DNA from 3 places in the Shewanella sp. DC2-4 genome. Region 3 is predicted to be linked to each of the others. Evidence: predicted binding sites of a transcription regulator. Region 3 holds the regulator's gene; each other region holds the start of a gene.
What was found. Region 3 encodes sigma-54, which starts transcription at its own class of promoters, with help from an activator protein. Its sites were predicted from a motif close to GTTGGCACGNNNNTNGNNT; they were not measured.
Positions count from the first base shown of each region.

Region 1 (6,929 bases), 510 kb from region 3:
CAAAAGGGTAAGCATAGGCATCTCGCTCTGGCCAAGCGACTAAACGTGCTAGGGTGTCAGGCTGATTAACCACACCTTCGAAAATTTCTTTACCAAGTGAAATCAAAAAACACCTAAACTCGGCAAAAGCATATTCAGAATCACAGCCCGTAATAATGTAAGCCGCCCCCCAAACAGACCACAAATAACTACGGCGCATCTGCTGACCAAAGATTTTATCGAAAGCTTTTAACTCTTCATTACTCAATTCGGCAAGTTTCTGCTTCAGTGCTTGAGTCAAAGACTCCTGTGATTGCGCAGCTTCCGTTCGCGTGACTAACCCCCAAAACTCAACTTCTGTCATAAACGTCACCTATTAGAGCCTCTAGCAAAAAGGCATATTCTACACGATATTACGGTTATACTGGACTCGGATTAGGGCATTTCCTACACTTGCTCATCTTCTACGCTACCTGTCTACACATACATTTATGCCTAAACGTCTTATACTACTGATCACGTTATATTGCCTCTTCAGCATTGCTGCACTTTGGCGTACTGTGATGACTCAATCCCTTGATGTATTCACCCTAGGTGTCCTCCCCGTGCTCGTTGGCATACTCATACGCGCGCCGTGGTCTAGCTTAGTGTTGAAAATTTATATTGGCATGCAAACCTTAGGATTCTCGGCACTGGGGATTACAGCAATTATTGCCTATCGCATTACCCCTGAGGATGTAAAAGTGGTTGTTTCTGGCCACAACATTCCTATGTTGCCACTCACAGTGAGCATTATTGTTATTTTACTCGTGCAGTATTGGATCGCATTTTCTAAGGTCACGAGACACTATTTGACCCGCCAAACTCAGTAATGGACTTTGTTGCTAAGCTGTTATCAATAGCGTAGCTTAGCGACCCAGTAAAATACTTACGACTCTTAACTTGAAGTAGACTATGAGCCATTTATCGCCCAGCGAACTTTCCATTCTTTTAGTAGAACCTTCAGAGACACAGCGTCGAATTATTATTCAGCGCTTACAACAAGAAGGCATTCTCAGCATTCAAACCGCAGAAAACATAGAAGCGGCTAAAGATATTATTGCTCGCCATAAACCTGACCTTATTGCGAGCGCCATGCATTTCGATGATGGCACTGCCATCGATCTCTTGGGCTACTTAAGGGCCAACGCTGACTGCAAAGATATCCAATTTATGCTGGTCTCGAGTGAGTGCCGCCGTGAACAACTTGAAATATTCCGCCAATCGGGTGTAGTAGCGATTCTACCTAAACCCTTCAGTGCCGACCATTTAGGTACAGCATTGAATGCCACGATTGATTTACTCAGCCACGATGAACTCGACCTCAGTAATTTCGATGTACAAGATGTGCGTGTATTAGTGGTCGATGATAGCCGTATGGCAAGAAACGTCATTAAACGTACGATTGGTAACTTAGGGATGAAGCTGATTACCGAGGCCGAGGATGGCGCGCAAGCCATAGCGTTAATGAAACACAATATGTTCGACTTAGTGATCACTGATTACAATATGCCGAGTGTAGATGGGCTAGCTTTGACACAATTTATCCGCAATGAAAGCCAACAATCGCACATTCCCATCTTGATGGTGTCTTCCGAAGCCAACGATACCCACCTCAGCAATGTGTCCCAAGCGGGTGTAAATGCCTTATGTGACAAACCCTTTGAACCCAAACTTGTTAAAAAATTACTCTATCAACTGTTAGAAGAATAAAACCAGAATAAAACTTAAGTCACGAACTGAGTAAATATTCTGCGCTTTACTGAACATCCTGCTGCACGCTAGACGCAAAAGGCTTTCCAAGTGTTAAACCTTATGGCATGTTAGGCACGCTTATTTCAAATAAATCTACGGAAAGAAGAGACAATAAAAATGAACAAAACTGAACTAATCGCCAAAATTGCAGAAAATGCCGATCTAACGAAAGTAGAAGCAGCACGCGCATTGAAGTCTTTTGAAGCAGCTATTACCGAATCAATGAAAAATGGTGACAAAATCTCCATCGTAGGTTTCGGTTCTTTTGAAACAGCGACTCGTGCCGCTCGCACTGGCCGTAACCCACAAACTGGTAAAGAAATTCAAATTGCTGAAGCGACAGTGCCTAAGTTTAAAGCGGGTAAAACCCTACGTGACAGCGTAAACTAAGTTATAAAATTCAATACAACGCCTCCATTGTGAGGCGTTTTTTTTGCCCAATCCCAGTGAAGCACTGAATATTTTTTGCACAACAAAAGTGCGCCTCTGCCCCACAAACTGGCAAATAAAAACATTTCATTAACATTGCAAGCTCTAATCCTTTGTTTTACATGGCATTGTAATAGTGGCATGTGATTAGCAAATCCTTCCTTAGAAAAAACCAAGATGCACTAATGAACACAGCTGACTTTGAGTGTGCCAATGGTGAATCGATAAATAAGTCAATCGAGGGGATGAGCATGAAGAAATCACTGTACAGCGTTTTGGCCTTATCGACGGGAATGTTACTGGCAGGCAACGCCTTTGCAGCCGTATCAGGCAACATTGGCGGTACCTCTAATTACCTATGGCGCGGTGCGACCCAAACTAAAGATGCAGTCGCAATCCAAGGTGGCCTTGACTACAGCCACGATTCTGGATTTTATGCGGGAACTTGGGCATCGAATGTGGATTTTGGTGATGATACTAGCTACGAGCTTGATCTATATGCAGGTTATGGCGGCAGTATTACCGAAGACATCAGCTACGACTTTGGCTATCTCTACTACGCTTATCCAGACGCGCCGGGCAGTATTGATTTTGGTGAGCTCCATGCTGCTGTCACGTGGAAATGGCTCGAACTGGCTTACTCCCAAGTCATCAATGCCGGTGACGATCTGGCCGCCGATCCTTTAGATAATAAAGATCTCAGTTATCTTGCCGCGACGGTATCCGTACCTCTCACTGAAAAGCTGAGTTTATCAGTACACTATGGTTACTCAAACGGTGATGTCGTCCAATCTTGGTTTGGCGAAGATAATTATGCCGACTATAACGTGACTCTCAGCGCAGATACCAGTATAGGCACAGTGTCATTTATGGTCTCAGATACCGATCTCACCGATGATGATGCCAAACTAGTACTCGGATATTCCTACAGTTTTGATCTATAAGCTCTAAACATAAAAAACGCCACCTTAAAAAGTGGCGTCGTTTTATCACCATCACCTACTAGGCAATAATTGACCGGTTTGTTTTACGGGCCGCAACCATTTTCTCGATATACTCAACAATGGGCTCAGTCACTGAAATCCCTGTTGTTTGCTCAATCCCTTCAATGCCAGGCGCCGAATTAACCTCAAGGATCAGTGGGCCACGGTTAGAACGTAAAATATCGACTCCCGCGACAACCAATCCCATCGCCTTCACAGCAGCAATAGCCATTTTACGCTCAACAGAGGTGATTTTTACCACCTCACCACAACCACCTAAATGCAGATTAGAGCGGAAATCGCCCTCGGGACCTTGACGCTTCATCGAAGCAACAACCTTGTCACCGACAACAAAACAACGAATATCACTACCATTGGATTCTTTAATGTATTCCTGCACTAAGATATTCGCTTTGAGCCCCAAGAATGCTTCAATCACGCTCTCAGCAGCCGTTTTAGTTTCAGCGAGTACGACACCAATCCCTTGAGTGCCTTCGAGTAATTTAATGACTAACGGAGCGCCGCCCACCATATTGATGAGATCTGGGATATCATTTGGCTTATTGGCAAAACCCGTCACTGGCATGCCAATCCCTTTGCGGGAAAGTAGTTGCAGTGCCCGCAATTTGTCCCGCGAACGCGCAATGGAGATTGAATCATTCGCGGCATATACGCCCATCATTTCAAACTGACGTACAACGGCACAACCATAAAAAGTCACGCTAGCATGAATACGCGGAATGATGGCATCAAACCCAACTAATTCAGTACCTTCATAATGAATGCTAGGTTTAATAGAATTAATATTCATATAGCAATTCAGCGTATTGATCACGACCGCTTCATGTCCACGACTTTGGCAAGCCGCGACTAAACGTTGTGTTGAATACAACTGGGGGAATTGGGATAAAATACCTATTTTCATTGCTGAGTGACCAACTTAAGCATGAGTGAATAAACCGTTCTGCGGCACCAAAAGCACAGCGACAGAAAAAGGGGCTGATATTTGTCTATTGCTCAGTGTAAAGCAAGAAAATATTCCTCACCAGACGAAATCATTATGCTAATGAAATACTTCAAGACCTATCACACTCGGAACTCGGTTTAAGTTAACAGCGGCAGAATATACTTAGCCTCAAACTCCGTTGCATCTAAGGGACGAGAAAACAAATAACCTTGTAATACAGTACAATGGCGAGAAGTACAAAACTCAGCCTGCTCAATTGTTTCAACGCCCTCAGCTACTGATATGACATTAAACCCATGGGCGAAGTTAAGTAATGCAGCGAGCAAACGAGTGTCTTTATCATCCTTATCATAGGAAGCGACAAAGCTTTTATCGATTTTCAGCACGCTAATGGGAAACAATTTGATATGTTCTAAGGACGAAAAACCCGTCCCAAAATCATCAAGGGCAAAACGCACCCCTAACTCGGCGATTCTATCGAGCATTTTGGCATGTTCATGGGGATCTTCAATAAGGCAATTCTCAGTAATTTCAAGCTCTAATGCTACAGCAGGAAGTCCTGTCTTAGTCAGCGTATTCGCTATTTTATCAAACAGGTTCTCATTTCCAATTTGCGATGCAGACAGGTTAACGGCAATGGTAAATTCTCTCCCTGTTGGCTGTAATTGGGTTAACCAAACCTGTGCCTGAATACAGGCTTGTTCAAGCACCCAATCATCAATGTCCTCCATTAATCCAATTTCTTCGGCTATGGGTAAAAATTGATCTGGGGTGATAATGCCGTCTACAGGATGCTGCCATCGGATAAGGGCTTCCATCCCCACCAGCTGATGGGTTTTCGCATTCACTTGCGCTTGATAATGAACCTTAAATTCATTTCTTTTTAAGGCAGTACGCAAACTCGACTCGATATGATTACGGTAACGCACCTCTTTATCTAAAGCTTCTGAGTAAAACTGAATCTGGTTTCGGCCCATTTTTTTAGCGCGATACATAGCGATATCGGCACATTTCATCAGCTCAGAACTGTTCGAAGCCGCTTCATTATAAAAAGCCACGCCGATACTGGCACCAATAAGCACATCGTTATCACCGAGACAAAACACGTCCTCAAACACTTTTAACAATCGATTAGCCACAATCATAGGGAAATATTTATAATCATTATCAGTGACTAGCACGACAAATTCGTCCCCACCTAAACGGGCAATAATGTCGCCATCTCGTAGTACTTCACTTAATCGAGCGGCTACTTTAACTAAAAGAATATCCCCCGTCTGATGGCCTAGAGTGTCATTGATCGCTTTAAAATCATCTAAATCGAGTAAGATAACGGCTAAATAGTCGTGACAACGTTTGGCCCTTGCTATCGCTCGATTAAGACAAAGTTCAAAACCATAGCGATTAACCAGCTTAGTCAACGAATCGTGTTCAGCTAGCTCTTTTAGTTTTTGGTGACTATTGCGTAACGCCAACGCCATTGAAGATCTTTGTTTCGCATAACGAATTGCACGGGTTAGTATCCGCGAGTTAACCTCATCTTTAAGCAAGAAGTCCTGTGCCCCTAGTTCAATACAGCGTTGAGCCAGTTTCTCATCTTCATAGCGACTCAGCATAACGACTACGGTCTGGTCTTGCGTCATGGCATTGAGCTTGATCAACACTTCTAAGCCATTAGCATCGGGTAATAAATAATCCAATAGAATACCGTCAAAATGACGTTCTAATGCGAGATTTAAACCATCAAATGCACAATTTGCTTCGACCACATTAAAAGTCAACTTTGACTGTCTGAGTGCTCGGATGATCGCAGTTCTATCAACTTCATCATCATCGATCAGTAGTAAATCCATATACTCACCTTATGCGGATGGGAGCTCCACTATTCGCCAATAACCTTCAAGCATATTAAAAATATTGTTAAAACCGTCTTTCATATCAGTTTTAACCATGTAACCAGCCACATGATGGCTATAGGCTTTCATCCTATCTTCATCGGTACTCGACGTGGTGAGCATAAAAACGACAGACGAAGAAAGAGAAGGATCTGAGCGTATTCGCTCAAGGAACTCAAACCCATTCATTCTTGGCATATTAAGATCGAGCAAAATAAGATACGGACCTTTGATCGTGTCTAAACTAGTTAGAATAGTTAATGCTTCAATCCCATCCCGAGCACGCACTAAGGGATTGAGTAACCTCAATTGTCTCATCGCCCGCTGCACGGCCATGTAATCCACGTCATCATCATCAACCAATAAAATGGTGACCTGTTGATAGTGATTTGCTGCGCTCATAGAAGCTCCTTTTTCACTATTTTCTTAGGCCAACTAAAGCAAAAACAACAACCTCGGCCCTGCGATTTGAGCTGAATCTCTCCACCTAAACTTTCAACCGTTTTCCTCACAAGTGATAAGCCTAAACCACTGCCTTCAACTTCATCTCTTGGTTTAAGTGTTTGAAACATCTCGAAGACTTTTTCATGATATGAGCTTGATATCCCCGGACCATCATCTATCACACTGAATCGATACTGCTGATCAACCGCCTCACATGAAACCGTAATCACACCTGTACCTAAGTCATGATGTTTTATGGCGTTACTGATTAAATTTCGTATAACTAATTCCAACAATGGTCTTACGGTATAAAAATTTGGAAATTCACCTTTTAGGACTAATTCAAATCCCTGTGGCGGCGCGACGAGCGCAAACATGTCTTCAACCAGTTGCCGACTTTTCACTTCAGTAGTTTCGGTATCAACACGACCAATCCGA
Region 1 is NZ_JABRVR010000002.1:4,172,408-4,179,336, forward strand. Features, by position in the region: gene HQQ92_RS18890 (DUF4240 domain-containing protein) at 1-343, opposite strand, end outside; gene HQQ92_RS18895 (hypothetical protein) at 471-851, shown strand; gene HQQ92_RS18900 (response regulator) at 934-1,731, shown strand; gene HQQ92_RS18905 (HU family DNA-binding protein) at 1,891-2,163, shown strand; gene HQQ92_RS18910 (TorF family putative porin) at 2,454-3,146, shown strand; gene rimK (30S ribosomal protein S6--L-glutamate ligase) at 3,205-4,110, opposite strand; gene HQQ92_RS18920 (bifunctional diguanylate cyclase/phosphodiesterase) at 4,290-6,005, opposite strand; gene HQQ92_RS18925 (response regulator) at 6,015-6,449, opposite strand; gene HQQ92_RS18930 (CHASE domain-containing protein) at 6,446-6,929, opposite strand, start outside.
Region 1: the regulator sigma-54 is predicted to act here: its motif matches at 2,338-2,356, upstream of HQQ92_RS18910 (TorF family putative porin).

Region 2 (6,929 bases), 3.4 Mb from region 3:
AGGGTGAGAAAACATTAAGTACGAGCTGTGTGGGTAGGTTAACGATGACCGTGCAGTCCGTGGGTACAGCAAAGGAATAGCTATATGAATAAGAGAGCTGCGCCGCAGTTGGCGTCGACAGAGCAAGAGACACAACTGTTGGACGACAGTCGGTATGAAGACCTGCCGCGAAGTGAGTACCTGCAATTACCCCAAGAGGAGCAAGACCGGCTCTACAAGCTGCGTCAGCAGCGGGTGCGCGAGGCGCCCACGCTTTATGAGTGGGATATTAAGGTAGCGACTGTGTATGGTCTATTTTGGTTAACCTTCCTGATCCCGTGTGGTTGCGTAGCACTTATAGGGTGCTATTTGCTATCTGGCGATACTAGCTTGGGTATAGGGTTAATCATCATGGCTTTAATTATGTGCTTATCTGCTCGTTACCTCTGGTTTGCAGACAAACAGTACCATTATCGGCTCACCTCCGAGGGTTTAGTTACCACCTATCATGACGCGATTCCGGATGCAGCTTACGCGGTAGTGCGTGGGCTGGCTTGGTTTGGGGTGGTGGTTTGTATTGTCGGGGTGGCCTTTTTAGGCCCAGCAGCGCTGATTGGTGCAGGCGGAATGGCTCTGGGGGCATTTTTCTTTACTGGTTTTAAAAATGTAGAAACCACCTCAATAAGTGCTATCAAGCGTGGACACCCCCATATGATAAAAGTGACCCACAAGAGGCCATATATATCGTGTGATACAGACAGGTTTTATTTCGGATATTATTCAAATCTCGACTGTTATTGCCATCCCGAAGATATGCATAAAGTGTTGTCGCTACTGATGAAGCAATTACCGGGGTCGGAACTCTTTTTATTGAAAAATGAACGAATAGTTGGCCTCTCTAAAGTTGCACCCGTGACGGCAAACTAGCCCAACTGTCAGATTTCGCCCCTAAGAATCCCCAGCCCAGTTAACGTTTTTTCTCGCGCCTGTTATTGGCGTGAGATTCGGTGTCATCAGTGGCAGCTTTGCCACCAAGATGCTAACAGACTTTTTAGCGGCAAGGTCGTCAAGGGCGAGAAAACATTAAGTACGAGCTGTGTGGGTAGGTTAACGATGACCGTGCAGTCCGTGGGTACAGCAAAGGAATAGCTATATGAATAAGAGAGCAGCGCCGCAGCAGTTGGCGTCGACAGAGCAAGAGACACAACCGTTGGACGACAGTCGGTATGAAGACCTGCCGCGCAGTGAGTACCTGCAATTACCCCAAGAGTAGCAAGACCGGCTCAATAAGCTGCGTCAGCAGCGGGTGCGTGAGGCGCCCACCCTCTATGAGTGGGATATTAAGGTAGCGACTGTGTATGGCATTGGGTGGATCATGGTCCTTATTCCGTGCGGGATTACGGCTCTAGTTGGGTTGGTGACATACTGGTATGGATTTGAGCAATGGTATTATTTTCTCATCATAGCGATGATTTTTGGGCCATTTATGCGCTACCTCTGGTTGGCTGACAAACAGTACAATTATCGGCTTACCACCGAGGGGTTAGTTACCACCTATCATGACGTTATACCGGATGCTGCCTACGCGGTAGTGCGGGGGCTGGCTTGGTTTGGGGTGGTGGTTTGTATTGTCGGGGTGGCCTTTTTAGGCCCGGCCGCCTTGGTCGGCGCGGGTGGTTTTGCTGTGATGGCATTTTTCTTCACCGGTTTTAAAAATATAGAGACTACTTACGAGAGTCCTATAAAAAATGGGCATCGTCATTTGATTAAGGTAACGCGGAATCGTCCATTTATTGCCTGCCAATCGGATGTACGAACAATGGGCTTACGCGCAAGCATTCGTCTTCATTGCCCATTGGATAAGATGCACACTATCTTGTCATTGCTAATGACGCAGTTACCTGATTCTGAAATCCGTGTATTTAAAAATGAGCGCGTGTTAGATGGCGTAACATTTGCGTCATTTGAGTCAGGCGAACCTGCCCAACTGGCAGATTTTACCCCTGACAATCCCCAGCCTAGTTGAATAAAGCTTGGACACTTAACAATAATGGCGCGGTAGTTAACTTCCGACTATATGGGTGGTTTTATGCCGCACCCTCGTATAGTTTAAATCGGTTTTTAACCATCTATCTCTATTGTTGCTGCTGTTGCCGCGGTGTCTGGCGTGCCTTCTATGAATGATAAAAGAGTGGTTGGCGATGATGCCTATTTAGAGAACAACGCGATGATTGAATCAGAATCAAAGTTGTATATACCTTCAAAATACAAAAAGCCCCGATAGCGTTGCTATCGAGGCTTTTATATTTTCTGTATCAATTACATAAAGCGAGCCGGTTGTATAGCGCTAGCCATTACAGGCTGTAGTACATTTCAAACTCAAGTGGGTGAGTTGTACGTGCTACGCGCTCAGCTTCTGCTGTTTTCAGTACGATATAAGATTGGATGAAATCTTCACTGAACACGCCGCCTTTTGTCAGGAACTCATGGTCAGCTTGCAGATTTTCAAGGGCGTTTTCTAATGACGTTGCCACTTGTGGGATTTCAGCCGCTTCTTCTGGAGGCAGATCGTACAGATCTTTGTCCATCGCTTCACCTGGGTGGATCTTGTTTTGGATACCGTCAAGACCCGCCATCAGCAGCGCTGCGAAACCTAAGTATGGGTTTGCATGTGGATCAGGGAAGCGTGCTTCGATACGACGGCCTTTAGGGCTTGGTACCACTGGAATACGGATTGATGCAGAGCGGTTACGGGCAGAGTAGGCCAACATAACAGGTGCTTCAAAGTGTGGCACTAAACGCTTGTAAGAGTTAGTGCTTGGGTTAGTGAAAGCGTTCAGCGCGCGAGCGTGCTTGATGATACCACCTATGTAGTACAGAGCCGTTTCACTTAAACCTGCGTATTTGTCGCCAGCGAACAAGTTAACACCGTCTTTCGCCAGAGATTGGTGAACGTGCATGCCGCTACCGTTGTCACCAACGATGGGTTTAGGCATGAAAGTCGCCGTCTTACCGTAAGCGTGTGCCATGTTGTGCACTACGTACTTCAGAATTTGGATTTCATCCGCTTTCTTAGTCAAGGTGTTGAAGCGAGTGGCGATTTCGTTTTGACCTGCAGTCGCCACTTCGTGGTGATGCGCTTCAACCACTTGGCCCATTTCTTCGAGCACTAAACACATAGCGCTACGTAGGTCTTGTGATGAGTCAACCGGTGCAACTGGGAAGTAACCGCCTTTAACAAATGGACGGTGACCTGTGTTGCCGCCTTCGTAGCTAGTGCCTGAGTTCCAAGCCGCTTCTTTAGCGTCGATCTTAACGAAACAACCTGACATGTCAGTACCGAAACGGACATCGTCAAATAGGAAGAATTCTGGTTCTGGTCCAATCAATACAGTATCAGCGATACCAGTAGAGATCAGGTAAGCTTCTGCTTTTTTAGCAATTGAGCGTGGGTCACGGTCGTAACCTGTCATGGTACCGGGTTCAAGAATGTCACAACGGATCAGCGCTGTGGTTTCTTCGGTGAAAGGATCCAGTACGAATGTCGTTGGATCTGGCATCAGTACCATGTCTGATTCGTTAATGCCCTTCCAACCTGCGATAGAAGAACCGTCAAACATTTTGCCGTCTTCGAAGAAATCAGCATCTACCTGATGAGAAGGAATAGATACGTGCTGCTCTTTACCTTTAGTGTCGGTAAAACGTAAATCAACGAACTTAACTTCTAATTCTTCAAGTTGCTTTAAAACTGATTCAACTGACATTCTCAAGCCTCCGGTAGGGTAAAGGGATGCCCCTTCTATAATCTTTTAACTCAAGTGATTTATCTTGAGCCAAATTTACGAGCTATAAAGCGATATCCATGCCAATAATTTAACTTACTGATTAACATGGTTTAAAATCTTTGTTGCACTTAATTGGATTCGCGTGTGCACCATAATAGTGCTTTTGTCTGTGGCATTTTGGTGCATTACTCCATTTTGGTGCGCACTGAATTGATTCATGCAAACCTTAAGCTGGGATGCACAGCGATAACATGCACCGCTTATATGGCACTGAGATGGCAATAACGCTTTGGCTTTCACTATCTCAGTAAGTACCGCCTCTGTGAAGCTCACACATACTTGCAGTACTGCACGAGACTATTTATCACCGCATAACCGCCGCATAATTGTCATAAAACCACGCTAGTCTGTCCAACTATGCCACGCATTATCAATCCAATAGTGGTTTATTATCATATTATTAGGAAAGAGTTCGTTCTCATGTGCGAAATGTCTTTGCTGTTCACAGGCCAAGTGAAATCAGTGATGCGTAAAAAGGTATCCCGTGACAATGAAGTGAGTCTTAATGCCATCGGGTGTAAACGCCAACATGAATGCTAGATTAAGTGTGCAGCAGAATTTATTGCAGTGTGTTGACGTGGTAATTTCTCTGTATCTAAGTCGATTTTGCTGATGCTTAAATCGACATTAGCAGTGCTAACATTGAATACGAAAAATAGCAAATTCAGCTGCTTAACTCGGATTTTTCCTACGAATATGGCAATTAAACAGAGCGTTAACTCTGGCTATAGAGGATTTCATTCAGTGGATGATTGGCGGAAATTACCCAAGGATTGGCGAATTGTTTTATAAGTGTTCAAAAATAATCCTGTGCGCCAAGGCCGCTCTGGAGTAGAATGGCACGCTTTTTATTGTGGTAGATCGAGCTCGATCACCATAACGAATTACTGAAATATCCCTATTTTTGTTTGATGGTAAGAGGTTTATCCGTGCTAGAGAATTTACGTAACATCGCCATTATTGCACACGTTGACCATGGCAAAACGACCCTGGTAGACAAGTTGCTGTCACAGTCAGGCACCCTTGCAACCCGAGGAGAAGCCACTGAGCGGGTGATGGACTCCAACGATCTTGAAAAGGAACGTGGGATCACGATTCTGGCAAAGAATACTGCCATCAAGTGGAACGACTACCGTATTAACATCGTTGATACCCCAGGCCACGCCGATTTCGGTGGTGAGGTTGAGCGTGTTCTGTCTATGGTTGACTCAGTATTATTGCTAGTTGATGCCGTTGACGGTCCAATGCCACAAACTCGCTTCGTAACGAAGAAAGCGTTTGCTCAAGGCCTAAAGCCAATCGTTGTTATCAACAAAATTGACCGTCCAGGTGCACGCCCAGATTGGGTTATTGACCAAGTATTCGACCTGTTCGATAACTTAGGTGCAACTGACGAGCAGCTAGATTTCCCAATCGTTTACGCTTCTGCGTTAAACGGTTTTGCAACTTTAGACCCGGATGTAGCGAGCGATGATATGACGCCGCTGTTCCAAACTATCGTTGAAAAAGTATCTTTCCCAGATGCTGACGCCGAAGGCGCGTTCCAGATGCAAATTTCGCAAATCGACTACAACTCATACGTGGGTGTTATCGGTATCGGCCGCATCAAGCGTGGTAGCGTTAAAACGAACCAACAAGTGACTATTATTGGCGCTGATGGCAAAACTCGTAACGGTAAAATGGGCCAAGTATTAGGTTACATGGGTCTAGACCGTACTGAAGTTGAAATTGCTAACGCTGGCGACATCGTTGCTATCACTGGTTTAGGCGAGCTGAAAATTTCTGACACTATCTGTGCCGTTGGTGCAGTAGAAGCTATGCCACCTTTGACTGTTGATGAACCTACTCTGACCATGACTTTCCAAGTTAATACTTCACCTTTTGCAGGTAAAGAAGGTAAGTATGTGACTTCACGTAACATTCTGGAGCGTCTGCAAACAGAATTAGTCCACAACGTGGCACTGCGTGTTGAAGAAACAGAAAGTCCAGATCGCTTCCGTGTATCTGGTCGTGGTGAATTGCATTTATCAATCTTGATTGAAAACATGCGTCGTGAAGGTTACGAGTTAGCCGTATCACGTCCAGAAGTTATTCTGAAAACTATCGACGGTGAACTGTGTGAACCATTTGAAACGTTGACTGTTGACGTTGAAGAAGAAGATCAAGGCACAGTAATCGAGAAATTAGGTACCCGTAAAGCTGAAATGAAAGACATGCAGCTTGATGGTAAAGGTCGTGTACGTATCGACTTCATCATCCCAAGCCGTGGTTTAATCGGTTTCCAAACTGAGTTTATGACAGCGACTTCTGGTACTGGTCTAATTTATCACTCATTCGACCATTACGGTCCGCACAAAGGTGGCGATATCGGTCAACGCGCTAACGGCGTATTGATCTCTAACGCAACGGGTAAGGCATTGACCTTCGCACTGTTCGGTCTGCAAGATCGCGGTCGTCTCTTTATCGGCCATGCCGCTGAAGTATACGAAGGCCAAGTGGTTGGTATTCACGCTCGCTCAAACGATCTGACAGTTAACTGTTTGAAAGGTAAGCAGCTGACCAACATGCGTGCTTCTGGTACTGACGAAGCCCAAGTGCTGACGACGCCAATCACAATGACACTTGAGCAAGCGCTTGAGTTCATCGATGATGATGAATTAGTTGAAGTAACGCCTAAGAACATTCGTGTTCGTAAGAGACACTTGACTGAAAACGATCGTAAGCGCTTTAACCGCGGTTAATGCCAGCCTGTTAATTCAGGTGACACGCCCTTAAGGTGAGTCAATCGGTTTAAAAAGCCCTGCATAGGAAACTGTGCAGGGCTTTTTGTTGGGATAAATTGAATAATGGGTATTATACCAATCACATTAAATAGCTAATCAGTTCAGAGCCTCACAGGCATCTCAATCCAAGGCGCATTGACGCAGAAATGGTGATTCCCTTTTAAGTCAATGCAACACCGGAGTGGGATGCCTGTGTGGCTCCCGAAGGGCGGCTGATGTTAACGGCATGGCAACGCGCTTTATACTGCGTTCAAGGCTTTCGACAGAGCACCACGATGCCTTCAAGCCTTCGCCTTGTCTAAAGCGCGTTGAACTCCCGCTG
Region 2 is NZ_JABRVR010000002.1:303,003-309,931, forward strand. Features, by position in the region: gene HQQ92_RS01955 (hypothetical protein) at 85-906, shown strand; gene HQQ92_RS01960 (hypothetical protein) at 1,355-2,005, shown strand; gene glnA (glutamate--ammonia ligase) at 2,334-3,743, opposite strand; gene typA (translational GTPase TypA) at 4,754-6,565, shown strand.
Region 2: the regulator sigma-54 is predicted to act here: its motif matches at 3,831-3,849, upstream of glnA (glutamate--ammonia ligase).

Region 3 (6,929 bases):
ACAATAAGTTCGAGCCCTATGAAGCATTGCTCGCACTTTATGGTGTCACCCCAGAAGAAGTGGCTTATATCGGTGATGATATTGTCGATCTCCCCGTGATGAATGTCGTCGGTTTAGCGGTCAGTGTTGCTGACGGCCACCCCTATGTACGCCAACACGCCCATTTTGTGACTACGCTCAATGGTGGCCACGGTGCACTGCGTGAACTCACAGATCTGTTACTCCTAAGTCAAAATAAATTCACTTCGGCCCATGGAATGAGTATATGAGTCGTGTGACACTCGCAATTATCGCTTTTTTTGGAACTGCACTAGCGCTTTACTGGCAGGTCCAGAACAAACACAGCGGTGATTCCGATAACAGAGTAAAAGATCAAAATACCCCAGATTTCATCGTTGAAGATCTGCGCAGTGTTGAGTTCAATGAGCAAGGACTAGTGAATAGCCGTGTGACGGCGAAACACATGGAACATTATGATTCAACGAATCAAACTTTCTTTACTCAACCTGTTTATCTTGTTTATCCAGACCAAGGTAAAGCACAATGGCAGCTCAGGGCAGATCAGGGCAAGCTAAACAAGGAAACTGGCAAGGTTGTATTAGAAAATAATGTTATTATCGATGCCATTAGCCCAGAAGAACCGATTCAGACCTTGTCCACCAGTTATCTGGAACTCGATCTCAACACTATGATAATGACCTCTGACCGTACCATTTACGTCACAGGGAAAGATTTTAATATTCAAGGCCAAGGCCTTTATGCCGACCTCAACGCGCAAGAAGTGCAATTGACCAGTCAGGTAGTAGGAACATATGAAGCAAAATAACGTATTACTTGCCAGCCTAATGCTAATTATGAGCATGAGTGCTTTCGCGAAAGTGGGCGACTTAAAGCAAGAAGTCAAAATTAAAGCTGTGAGCCAAACTGCGGATATCAAAAACAACCAGATTATCTTCTTTGGTCCGGTGGAAGTTACCCAAGGCTCAATAAAAATCCAAGCAAATGAACTGCGTGCATTTTCCGCTGAAGGTGAAAATAGCAAAACTTTAGTCGCCACAGGCAACCCTGCTACGTATAGCCAGATATTAGACGATGGCCGTCCTGCATCGGCTAGCGCGAAAGAAATTCGTTACGATATGGCAAGCCGCACCTTAACTCTGAAAGGTATGGCGTCATTAGATCAAGCAGGTAGCCAAGTTACAGGCAATTTAATCCGCTATAACATGATTCAACAGAAATTGATGGCCGAGAGTACTGGCAGTGGTGACGATCGCGTAATCACTATTATTCAGCCTGAAAACTATCAAGATGATGCTAAATCAGACGCTCCGGCGGATAAACCTGTAAAAAAGCAGGACTCTAAATGACCCAAATCACCTTAAGAGCACAAAATCTGGCGAAAAGTTACAAGAGTCGCCAAGTGGTTAAAGACGTCAGTCTGACGGTAAAAACCGGTCAAGTCGTTGGCCTACTCGGTCCAAACGGTGCAGGTAAAACCACGACCTTTTACATGGTTGTCGGGCTAGTGAAGAGCGATAAGGGACATATCTTTATCGACGATGATGATTTAACCGCAGATCCTATGCATCTGCGTGCCCGCAAAGGCATAGGTTACTTACCGCAAGAAGCCAGTATCTTTCGTAAGCTAACTGTTCATGACAACATCATGGCCGTACTGCAAACTCGTAAAGAACTTAAAAACGAAGAACGAGAAGAAGAACTAGAACATCTGCTCGAAGAGTTTCATATCACCCACATCCGTGACAGCCAAGGCATGTCATTGTCGGGTGGCGAACGTCGTCGCGTCGAAATTGCGCGGGCTTTAGCCGCTAATCCTAAGTTCATTTTGCTCGATGAACCGTTTGCCGGCGTCGATCCTATTTCGGTTATCGACATCAAGAAGATTATCGAACAACTCAAAAGTCGCGGCCTTGGCGTACTGATCACAGACCATAATGTCCGCGAGACATTAGATGTATGTGAACATGCTTATATTGTGAGTCACGGAAACCTGATTGCCGAAGGAACTCCAGCAGAGATCTTAGACAATCAGCAAGTTAGGGCTGTGTACTTAGGTGAACAATTCAGGCTATAGTTAATCGAGCGAAGCCAATGGAGGCAATTTATACCGCCATTGGGCTTCACTCAAGATAATAATAAGCGACCTCATCCAACAATAATAACGTAGGGATCAGCGGTAACATGAAAGCGTCACTCCAGCTCAAACTGGGTCAACAGTTAACCATGACGCCACAACTACAACAGGCTATACGTCTGTTGCAACTGTCGTCATTAGAACTGCAGCAAGAGATCCAGCAAGCATTAGATTCTAATCCCCTTCTCGAGCTGGAAGAGGATCAATTCGACGCCACTAAAACCCCTGTAAACCAAACGCTATCCGATACGGATTTCAGTGAATCTAGCACTCTGCCACCAGAAAAAGACAGCTCCACCATAGATACGGCAGAGTCGCTAACCAAAGAATCCATGCCCGATGAGCTCCCCATGGACACCACATGGGATGAAGTGTTTACCGCCTCCCCAAACTCAGGCCCCGGCGGCAGTCGTGAAGACGATATGCCCTTCCAAGGCGAGACCAGTGAAGGTTTGTACGAACACTTAGAATGGCAAAAAAACCTCACGCCGTTTTCTGAAACCGATTTAGCCATTGCCACCGCCATTATTGATGCCATCGACGATCAGGGCTATCTCACCCAAAGCACTGAAGAAATTCTCGAAGCCATGGGCAATCCTGAAGTTGAGCTTGACGAAGTCGAAGCCGTACTCAAGCGTATTCAGCATTTTGATCCCATAGGCGTTGCCGCCCGCGATTTAAGTGAATGCCTGCTGATCCAACTGTCGCATTTCGCCGCTGATACTCCCAACCTAGAAAACGCCCGTATGCTGATCAAAGATCATTTAGATCTGATCGCCGCCCGTGATTTTAGGTTATTGATGCGTAAGACTAAATTAAAAGAAGATGAATTAAGGGATGGTATAGCACTTATCCAAACCCTCAATCCTCGCCCAGGTTTGTTGATCACGCCCAATAATGACGAATACGTTATCCCAGATGTGTCTGTGTCGAAGAAAAATGGCCGCTGGGTCGTTGAGCTTAATCCTGACTGCATGCCAAAAATCAATGTAAATCAACATTATGCTTCTATGGCACGCAGTACCAAAAACCAAGCCGATAGCCAATTTATTCGCGGCCATCTGCAAGAGGCTAAATGGTTTATTAAGAGCTTAGAAAGCCGTAACGATACTTTGCTTAAAGTTGCTAATTGCATAGTGCAATATCAGCAAGGTTTCTTTGAGTATGGTGAAGAAGCCATGAAGCCTATGGTGCTTAACGATATTGCCGAAGCGGTAGAAATGCATGAGTCCACCATCTCACGGGTCACAACTCAAAAATACATGCATACCCCTAAGGGACTTTTTGAACTAAAATACTTCTTCTCTAGCCACGTCGGTACTGACGATGGTGGTGAGTGCTCATCCACAGCAATCAGAGCCTTTATAAAGAAACTGGTGGCAGCGGAAAACCAGAAAAAACCATTAAGCGATAGTAAGATGGCACAACTTCTGGCAGAACAAGGGATCAACGTAGCCCGCAGAACCATTGCGAAGTACCGAGAGGCTATGCTTATTCCACCTTCTAATCAGCGTAAAAGTTTATAACCTACAGTGGATATCGGAGGACGTTTCTATGCAAATAAACCTAAGTGGACACCATGTCGAAATTACCGAATCGTTACGTGCATATGTAGAAGAAAAGTTTTCAAAACTTGAACGCCATTTCGAACAGATCAATAATGTGCACGTTGTGCTCAATGTTGAGAAAATGCAACAGATTGCCGAAGCGAGAATAAACCTCATAGGTGGTGAAGTTTTTGCTACTTCAGAGCATGCTGACATGTATGCCGCTATAGACGCCCTGATTGACAAGCTTGACCGTCAGGTTATTAAACACAAAGAGAAGTTAACAAAACACTAATAATGGAACTTTGTACCATACTGCGGCCGGAGTGCACTACCTGCGCCACTCCGGGCAGCAAGAAAAAGGTACTGGAACTCATCAGCGACTTAGTCGCTGCCCAGTACCCGACCCTCTCATCTCAAGAGATATTCGAAAGCCTAGTGGCGCGCGAAAAGATGGGGAGCACAGGTATAGGTAACGGCATCGCCATTCCACATGGTCGACTAGCCGATATAGATCAGCCCATTGCCATACTAATTAAGTGTGAAGAGCCGATAGCATTTGATGCTATCGATAAGCAACCTGTTGATATTTTATTTGCACTACTGGTGCCTGCAGACCAATGTCAGCAGCACTTAAGTACCTTGTCTTGCATGGCCGAAAAGCTGAGCGACAAGCAAATATTAAAGCAATTACGCAAGACGCATGATGAAACGGAACTCTATCAGGTAATCACTGGATGAAACTGGTCATAGTGTCGGGCCGCTCAGGCTCAGGCAAATCTGTCGCCCTTAGGGTACTCGAAGATCTCGGCTATTATTGTGTCGATAACCTTCCCTTGCCATTGATTGGCAGTTTGCTTGAGCAACTCAAAGGCAGTAACGATCTCGTCGCCATCAGTGTCGACGTGCGTAACATGCCTGAGCAGGATAAGGTCTTAGTAAAACAACTCGCTAGCCTACCTCCAGATACTGAGTTAACGAGCTTCTTCCTTAACTCCAGCGATAAAATTCTGCTCAAGCGTTACAGCGAAACCCGCCGTTTGCATCCTTTGTCGAAGAGCCGAGTCTCTTTGCAAGAAGCGATAAAGCTGGAGGGGAAACTGCTCGAGCCTATGTCAAAACTGGTCGATCACTACATAGATACGTCGAATTTGAATATCTATGATTTAAGCGACCAAGTCAGACAAATTCTCCTTGGTAGTGTCGATAAAGAACTCGTGATCAACTTCGAGTCCTTTGGCTTTAAGCACGGAATGCCCACCGAAGCCGACTTTATGTTCGATGTGCGCTTCCTGCCCAATCCCCACTGGGAGTTGGCGCTGCGGCCATTGACTGGCTTAGATGAACCCGTAGCTGAGTTCTTAAATCGTCAACCACTGGTTAATAAGTTCATCTGGCAAATCGAAAACTTACTGGAGACTTGGCTGCCGCACCTCGAGCGTAACAATCGCAGTTATTTAACTGTGGCCATTGGCTGCACAGGTGGACAGCACAGATCCGTTTACGTCGCAGAGCAATTGGCCAAACGCTTTAGTAACGGTAAACATAAAGTTTATGCCCGTCATCGAGAGCTCAATAATGCCAAAGCTTGAACGTCAGATAACCATCTGTAATAAGCTCGGTTTACATGCCCGTGCCGCCACTAAGTTGGTGGTACTGGCTTCCGAGTTTGATGCGACCATCACCTTAATCCAAGGCGATAAACAAGCATCGGCCGCCAGTGTGCTTGGCTTGCTGATGCTTGAAACTGGCATGGGTAAAACCATCAAGCTTATCGCCGAAGGCCCAGATGCAGAGCCGGCTCTCGATGCCATTTGTGCCTTAATCGACGCTAAGTTTGACGAAGCCTGTTAGTTTCACTTCACACTAAGCACTTCATCGTTAGTTTCACTTCATGTCTAGTTTTAAAAACTTGCCATTCACACATGGCAAAACATTTGTCGCTCGACGATACAAGCCACAGGCGATTACACTAGCGGTCATTGCGCTGGCCTTAACCTTACCTTAGCCGTCTTAATCTATGTCATCGACTGACGCTTAGTCACCGCAAAATCCTAGCCCAACACTAAGATCTCAAACCAATTTGCCGCACAATGGAGGACAAATGCCCGTAGATAATGCAGAAAACGATCACACCGGACATAGTCTTGACCAGTTAAACCAAGCGCTTAGCAGCGGCATGTTCGTGCATGTGCGTAATATGCTGCAAAAAATGGCCGCCTCAGATATCGCGCTGATCTTAGAATCATCACCGCCAAGTGCCAGACAAGTATTGTGGCAGCTCATCGATCAGGAACAAATAGGCGACATACTCGATGAGTTGAGTGAAGAACTCAAAGACCCACTGATCCGCAGCATGAGCCCTGAGCGAGTCGCGAAAGCGACAGCAAGCATGGACACCGACGATCTCGCCTATATTCTGCGAAGTCTTCCCGACGCCGTTTACAAACAAGTGTTGCAGTCGATGACGGAGCAAAATCGCCTGAGGGTAGAACAAGCCCTATCTTATCCAGATGAGACCGCCGGCAGCTTGATGAATACAGATACAGTCACCTTAAGACCCGATGTGAATATCGATGTGGTGCTGCGCTATCTTCGGCAAAGGGGCAACCTACCCGACACCACAGATACCTTATATGTGGTCGACAAACAGGACAAAGTCCTTGGCGGTGTTAGGCTGGCAGATCTGCTGACTTGCGCGCCAAGCACCACAATTCGCAATATCATGGATCCCAATATTCAAAGTATTCCGGTGAGCATGTCCGACAGCGAAGTCGCGCAGAAATTCGAACGCAATGACTGGGTATCGGCACCTGTCGTCGACAGTGATGGTAAGCTACTCGGACGTATCACAATCGATGACGTAGTCGATGTTATCCGCGAAGATGCTGAACATTCCATGATGGGTATGGCGGGGATGGACGGAGATGAAGATACCTTTGGTCCTGTGCTAAAAAGTACCCTACGTCGCTCGCTCTGGCTTACTATAAACTTATTCGCCGCCCTGCTTGCCTCGTCGGTCAGCAATATGTTTGAAGGCACTATTGAGCAATTTGCCACTATCGCCATCTTGATGACAATTGTCCCTAGCATGGGCGGTGTTGCCGGTAATCAGACCTTAGCGCTCGTGATCCGCGGTATTGCTTTAGGCCATATCGGCCAAAGCAACGCTCGCTGGCTTATCGGTAAAGAGCTATCGATTGGTTTTCTCAATGGCTTGATGTGGT
Region 3 is NZ_JABRVR010000002.1:3,664,227-3,671,155, forward strand. Features, by position in the region: gene kdsC (3-deoxy-manno-octulosonate-8-phosphatase KdsC) at 1-269, shown strand, start outside; gene lptC (LPS export ABC transporter periplasmic protein LptC) at 266-826, shown strand; gene lptA (lipopolysaccharide transport periplasmic protein LptA) at 813-1,367, shown strand; gene lptB (LPS export ABC transporter ATP-binding protein) at 1,364-2,095, shown strand; gene HQQ92_RS16730 (RNA polymerase factor sigma-54) at 2,203-3,681, shown strand; gene hpf (ribosome hibernation promoting factor) at 3,710-3,997, shown strand; gene ptsN (PTS IIA-like nitrogen regulatory protein PtsN) at 4,000-4,443, shown strand; gene rapZ (RNase adapter RapZ) at 4,440-5,294, shown strand; gene HQQ92_RS16750 (HPr family phosphocarrier protein) at 5,281-5,556, shown strand; gene mgtE (magnesium transporter) at 5,807-6,929, shown strand, end outside.